3 regions of the Marinobacter nanhaiticus D15-8W genome follow, and region 1 is predicted to be linked to each of the others. Evidence: riboswitches for the same ligand, from Rfam matches in the RefSeq annotation. Region 1 holds a riboswitch; each other region holds the start of a gene.

The links. A riboswitch is a leader RNA that binds a small molecule or an ion and turns the genes downstream of it on or off. The one in region 1 is predicted to bind cobalamin.
Region 2: it holds a riboswitch for cobalamin, as region 1 does, so the genes downstream of both, RE428_RS12670 (CbtB domain-containing protein) here and RE428_RS22910 (ABC transporter substrate-binding protein) in region 1, are expected to answer to the same signal.
Region 3: it holds a riboswitch for cobalamin, as region 1 does, so the genes downstream of both, RE428_RS03405 (TonB-dependent receptor domain-containing protein) here and RE428_RS22910 (ABC transporter substrate-binding protein) in region 1, are expected to answer to the same signal.

Annotation. Positions count from the first base shown of each region.
Region 1 is NZ_AP028878.1:5,085,228-5,087,490, forward strand. It holds gene RE428_RS22905 (putative bifunctional diguanylate cyclase/phosphodiesterase) at 1-774, opposite strand, end outside; cobalamin riboswitch at 1,078-1,268, shown strand; gene RE428_RS22910 (ABC transporter substrate-binding protein) at 1,499-2,263, shown strand, end outside.
Region 2 is NZ_AP028878.1:2,836,630-2,838,892, forward strand. It holds gene RE428_RS24490 (AAA family ATPase) at 1-232, opposite strand, end outside; gene RE428_RS12665 (CbtA family protein) at 213-995, opposite strand; gene RE428_RS12670 (CbtB domain-containing protein) at 1,102-1,293, opposite strand; cobalamin riboswitch at 1,328-1,537, opposite strand; gene bluB (5,6-dimethylbenzimidazole synthase) at 1,571-2,263, opposite strand, start outside.
Region 3 is NZ_AP028878.1:771,055-773,317, reverse strand. It holds gene RE428_RS03405 (TonB-dependent receptor domain-containing protein) at 1-878, opposite strand, end outside; cobalamin riboswitch at 1,042-1,285, opposite strand; gene RE428_RS03400 (hypothetical protein) at 1,590-1,961, shown strand; gene RE428_RS03395 (OmpP1/FadL family transporter) at 2,072-2,263, opposite strand, start outside.

The DNA.
Region 1 (2,263 bases):
CCGCTCACGGAGTTGCTGTGACAACAATGACGTCTCGTGAGTGCTCAGGGTCTCGCCGATCATGGTTACATTCGGCATGGAAACAACGACCAGATTGATCGGCTCCACCGGCGCCCCTTCCAGCCGTTCACTGAGGACCAGTTCGAGGTAGCGCGCGTTGGGCAACCCGGTCACCGGGTTCACGAAACGTTGGTGAGTGACATCCGCCTGGGTGCCGGAGACCAGACGCACATGGCCCGTCTCCGGATCATGATCGCAGATCCCCCGTGCGACGACCCAGCGATAGCCTCCCGCGCCATCGGATACCCGGCACTCCGCCCGGAAGCGATCGATCTTTCCCTCGAGGTGGTCTTCCAGTTGGCGCCGGAAACCCTCCCGATCCGGCGGAAACAGCATCGTCAGCCAGTCATCCAGCCGCAATGTCCTTTCCAGCGCCGAACGTCCAATCATATCAAGCCAGCGTTGGGACACCTGGAGTCGATCTGACGCAGGATCCCATTCCCAGACGCCGTCATTGGTACCGTCGATCACCAGGTCGAGACGGCGCGTCCGCTCCGCCACCCGCTCTTCCAGCTCGGTCTTGACCTGTTCCAGCTCCTCGATATTTCGCCGCACGGACTCGAGTACTAAGTTCGCGAGCACCGACAGCTTCTGCACATCCATGTCGTCAGATTCGGCATTGACCTGGAAGTCGAAACGGCCGTCGATCGCCTGGCAGAGCTGGTCGGCGATCTCATTGATCTCTCGCCGCAGACGCTTTTCCGAATCAGTCACCGGCGGACTCCGTTCGCAGACGGAAGGTACAGACCGCGTCGTCGCCACCATGCTGACGGACGAGGTCGATCAGGACTCTCTGGATCAAACCGATCATAAAAGCTGGAACCTCCAGGCGCGGAACAACGGGAAAGGCAGCCGCGTCTTTTTGCAGTCTAGAACATGGGCTGGCATACGTCCCATGGCGACCATTGTGGGGGCTCCGGCGCCCAACGAAAACACCTATACCACCATCAGTTACGTCGCCATCGGCTGCGGTGAATGAGCCACTTAAGCCCATAGCTTGCCCGATCCCGGGAAGCTGTATATGCTCGCCCGGTCGGTTTCCTTCGGGAATTAATAGGGAATTCGCCGCAGCTTGGCTGCGAACCGAAACTGCCCCCGCAACTGTAGACGGTGAGCCACGCCCTCCGCGCCACTGGGATGTTATCCCGGGAAGGCCGGGCGAGCGACGACCCGTCAGTCAGGAGACCTGCCGACAATCCCATTCACGACACCGGGCGGGGTGACCCGGGGAAAGGAAGGAAACAGTCCCATCCGTACTGTTCAGCAGACAACCTCCCGAACCCTCTCTCCGTCCGTCGCGATCGCTTATTGTTATGTTATAACATTTTACTTATAGTCGACGCGCGCAGAAGCGATGCAAGGAGGTTGAACCATGTTTTGCAGCTCCAGACACAGTGATAAACATCACTCCCGGGCCCGGTTATTCAAACGGGAGTCCGTGGGAAATACCCCCACGACGGCTCCCATACGCTTGCTGGCATTTGCGCTAGCTGCACTTCCCGCCTTACTCGTAGCAGCAGAGACGACAGACTACCCGCTGACGATTAGGAACTGCGGGCTAGACGTCAGCTTCGATGCCGCCCCGGACAACACCGTGACGATAGGCCAGTCCGCTACCGAGATCATCTATTCCCTCGGCGTAGGCGAGACCGTCTCCGGTACTTCCGTATGGTTCAACCCGACATTGCCCGAATTCAAGGCGCTCAATGCCGGCATCGAGCGGATCGCCGACAACGACCCGAGCTTCGAAGCGGTGGTTAACAAGAAGCCCGACCTTGTGGCCGTGCAGTATGAATGGCATGTGGGCGCCACTGGTAGCGTCGCGACCCGTGGCCAGTTCCACGAGCTGGGTATTCCCACCTACATCATGCCGGCGGACTGCGACACGAAGGACAATTCCACGGGCGGCGACGGCACCCGCGTCACCGCGTTCTCTACAGACTCTATCTATAAGGGAATCACCGAGCTGGCCGCCATCTATGATGTAAAGAATGCCGGGGCAGACCTGGTCGACAGCCTCAAGGCGCGTGAAGCAGATGCTGTCGAGCGTGCCGAGAGTCTCGACCTTCCGGACGACCTGTCAGCGGTGTTCTGGTTCTCATCCGCCGATCTGGAAATCGATCCCTATGTGGCCGGCCGCCTGGGCGCACCAGGCTACATGATGGACAAGCTGGGCATCGAGAACGTGATCGAATCGAACGAG
Region 2 (2,263 bases), 2.2 Mb from region 1:
GATCTTCGCTCGTACCAAGCGGCATGTTGATAAACGGTGGGTGCTGTCCATCGTCGCCTGGGGGCAGTACGTCGGCCAGACCGCGGGCGAGCGTGGACTTCGCGCTCCCACGGGGGCCGGATATCAGGACGCCACCAATCCGGGGATTAATGGCGTTCAGGAGCAAGGCGGTCTTGAGCGCGTCCTGGCCGACGATGGCCGAAAACGGAAACTCAGGCAGTAGCTTCGTCATATTGATCGGCTGACGCTTTGTAGAGGCGTTTCAAGGCAATGGCGCTGAGAACTCCGGCCAGCAACCAGAAGACCAGATTGGTCACACCCGTGGCCCAGATGAACTGCTGGTGCAGTTCGGTCAGCGCCGCCACCGCTTGCGGGTCAGGATGTGAGAACAGCGGGCCCTCATGGGCTGGCACGAAGAGATAGGGAATGGCCAGCAGCGGAATGCCCGCCAGCTTCATCCAGCCGCGAGCCAGCCCTACCAGCCCCAGACCGGCGACGACCATTAGTACGGTAAAGACCCACCAGAGCTGCCGCGCTTCAAGGGGCGCAGCAGCCGAGCCGGGGACCTCCGGTGGCAGGCCAAGCGACGGCGCTACGAAAACCGCGAGGAAGCCCAGCGCTCCGATCAGCAACCCCCGGGAGGGCGACAACATCATTTTTCCGCGCTCACGCAATTGGCTCATCACGACCAGCAGGACAGCGGAAAAACCGATGCCGGCAAAGATATTGGAAACGGTGGTGTAGAACGTACGCTCGGCGCCATCTTCAGGTGCCCATGCGTCGTCGCCATGGTGATGCCCACCCGCCGCTTCCTCATGGTGATGGTGAGCTGCTTGTTCACCACCGCTATGTTCGTGTGCAGCCGGCTCGCCGGCCCCCTCGAACTGTTCGGCGTTCAGCAGAATGGGCGTGACGCCGACAGCCTGCACGGCGGTAACGAGCAGACCGAGAACGACGCCAATCAGGCAGGCACTAAGAATCAGAGAACGGAACATCAGTTTCCCTCCAGGGACGGATTTGTCGTAGCAAAAACGTTCAGTTATCCGTCGGTATGGCTCTCGAATACCGAACAGACCGCTGAGACTGACTAGGCAGACAAATTCAGTGGCAGGGAAACACGAAGCTGTGACGCGTGTCGTGCGCTGCGTTATGCGCTTCGCTCATGGGGAGGAAGCCAACCGCAAACAGGACGACGATACCGAACAGCAGGACCCCGGCTTTCTGGCCGAGAGAGGAAACCTTGATGGAAGAACCGGTTGCCCGGTCACTGGAAGATGAGCTAATAGCAGACATGATGTAACTCCCCGGTGCCCGCCGCACCACAATGGAAAACACGACATAACAGGCCGGTCTTCGGGCTCAAAGGGGACAGCCTGGAGGCAGTCATCGTCTGCACCTTCCCGGCTCGCGCCAGTGGTATTTGCAGACTACGCCTTTATTACCGATGCGGGGGCAGCGATGGAATTGGCCTGAGCGGCCGCACCATACTTCCCGATTATCCCCTGAAGATCAGGGGCACCTGTCCGTAGAGCGATCATCCTAATCCATTGATCGGATGGTAGCAACGCTGTCAGCGTCGCTGGAGAAGTGAAATGAGTTCGTCGCCGGGCGCAAGGCCGGCACCCCAGCGGTTGCGGTGGACGAGCTCTTCAAGAGATAAGCGACTGCGCCATCCCTTGGCCTGCAATTCGGGCTGATCGAGGAATTCGCTCACATAGCCGAGACAAAGATAGGCCAAGGGGTACACGTCCTCGGGCAACTTCAGCACCTGGGCCAGTTCCTGCTGATCGAGGATGCTGACCCAACCGACGCCGATACCTTCTGCCCTCGCCGCCAGCCAGAGGTTCTGGACTGCCAGGCAGGTACTGAAAAGGTCGGTCTCGACGATCGTATTGCGTCCAAGCACATTCGGGCCGCCGCGACTACGGTCACAGGTGATGCACAGGTTCATCGGACTCTCGAGGATGCCCTGGAGCTTCAGGCTACGATAGGCTTGGGCGCGATCACCGGCATAATTTTCCGCAGCGCGCTCGTTTTCACGTTCGAAGATGTCGAGGACTTCCTGCCGCACTTCAACGCTATCGATTACCAGGAAATCCCAGGGCTGCATGAAGCCCACCGACGGCGCGTGATGGGCCGCCTCAAGTAGGCGCACCAGGATCTCGTCGGGAATCGGGTCCGGCAGGAACTGTGAGCGCACGTCCCGGCGTTCCTGAATGGCTCGGTAGAGGCCACGCTTCTCCTGTTCCGGGAAGGCGTTCTG
Region 3 (2,263 bases), 1.0 Mb from region 1:
CGGCGGGTTTCATAGTCGAAAAAGTCACCTGTATCGATAAAGTTCTCGTTCGTCTCTCGCCCGAAGCCAAGCTGGGCGCGAATTGACACGTTATCCGAGGCGAAGTAGTCGACGAAGAACCGCCCCGACTGCTGGACGAATTCATTCCAGTATCGATCGCCGAACGCGGCGTCACCGTCGTAGTCGTTTTTTCCCTGGGCATGCATGAAGTTCACACCCAGCGCCAGACTATCCGACACCCACTGATCCAGGCTCGCAGCCAACGATTTAGTCTCAAAACCATCGTTGTCGCTTTGCCCACCGCCCGGTTGGGAATCGACCCCGTCGGTGTCGTACATCGATGCCGATAGGCTGTAGGCCGTATTGCCTGTAGTGCCGCCAAAGTGCTGGGTAAGCCTTGAAGTTCCATTGTTCCCGGCAATCACCTCGGAAATGATCTCCGGCTCGACGGTGCCACGGCGCGTAAAAATCTGGATAACGCCGCCAATAGCCTCAGAACCATAGAGACTCGAACGGGGGCCTTTGACGACTTCAATATGGTCCACCAACGCCAACGGGATATTCTCCAACTGGGCCGTGCCGGCAGTAGCTCCACCGACTTTAACCCCGTCGACCAATACCAACACATGGTCGGAATTGGACCCCCGCATAAAAACGCTGGACTGTTTACCCGGACCTCCGGTGCTGGTCACCGAAACACCCGGCACCGCACGTAGAACCTGTTCAACCGTCATCGCCGTGCTTCGCTCAATATCCTCTCGACTAATGACCGTCACCGAAGCATTCGCCTCATCCACCGTCTGCGCCGTACGGGTCGGGGTAATAACCAGGGGATTGAGGGTCTCCGCAGACAGCGTGGAGGAAATGATGCCGGCCATCAGGCCAAGGAAAAGTCGGGCTGGGTTCTTCACTATGTCGTCCTTCATCAAGACAGCGTCGGATGAACGGGCGAGTAGAGGGACGAGCGGCTGCTGGCGTAGGGCAGGTAGCCACCGGTGAAGCCCTCCGCTACACCGCATGTCAGGCCCCCGACTGAAAAGACGGGGAAAAGTGCAAACGGCCGGTCTCCGGGCTCACAATGACATCGCTAAGCGATGTGGACGACAACGCCTTCCCGGGCCGTAGCCCAGTGGCGGGCGCGCCTGAACACTCCGGAATGGCTCCGGAAGCGTCAACACGCCGATCATGTCGTCGTTCACTGTTTACCGTTGCGGGGGCAGCACTGGATTTTCACCAGTTTCCCGTTTCACTCGCTTGCGCGAGCACCGCTTGCGTATTTATTCGAGGCTCAAACCTCAGATGACAGAAGCGTCATTTTATATGGCGGGCACTTTAGGCGCAGCCGTCGCCCCGGTCAATGCGAAAGATCAAGGAATGCACCACGCGAAGCCGCCCTCTTTTAGGGCGCCGCGCCAGAATAGCGTGCACAATTTCCGGAAAGGTAAGCAAAACCACGTACTTTTATGACATCTCCGGCCGGCACATTTTTCGCTTTAAACACCAATACCGATAAAAAACAAACCTGATCGGCATCTATCATGTCGTGGAACCGGCCGCCGCCCGCGGCGCGCCCAATCACCGAGGTAAAAATGATGATGACGCTAGCACCAGAACGCAGTTGGCTGCTGGACCGCGGACTACTCAAGCTCGTGCACCAGTGTCGTAGGCTGATACTGGCTGAATTCGGCGTTAAGCTTCACCTGACCGATGAAGATCTGGAACAACGCCTCGCCTCGTATGCAAAGCAATCGCGCTCATCGCACCTAACCCGGACTTGGGAAGAACTTATCGAGCAGGTCCCCGAACTCACTGACGAAGACGCCACACCAGGCTCGGAAGACAAACGCTATCGTGGGCAGGCCCTGACGGAGCCACCTGCGCCCGCATCCGCAGCAGAAGGCGAGGGTAAGACCCGGACGATCACTTACCGTGGACGCAAGATGGTCGTACCCGCTCATTGATTCAAGCTGAGTGCAAGACCGAGTGCGCACCCAGCTGCTTTTTTGAGCACCCAAAAAAACAGGCAGGCCCGGGGGCCTGCCTGTTCGTCACGTCGATCGGTACTCGCGTATCAGAATGCCTTGCTGACCTGTACCGCTGCGCCCCAGGCGCTCAGCTCATAAGTTGCTGAATAGCTTGCTGCGCCTTCGGCCGGCTCGTCGTCAACCGTATACTCCTGTTCGTTGACGTCGACGTCGTCGAACAGCAGAACACCGGCTGCGACATCGACCGTCCAACCGGACTGGGCGTGGGCGTACTGGGT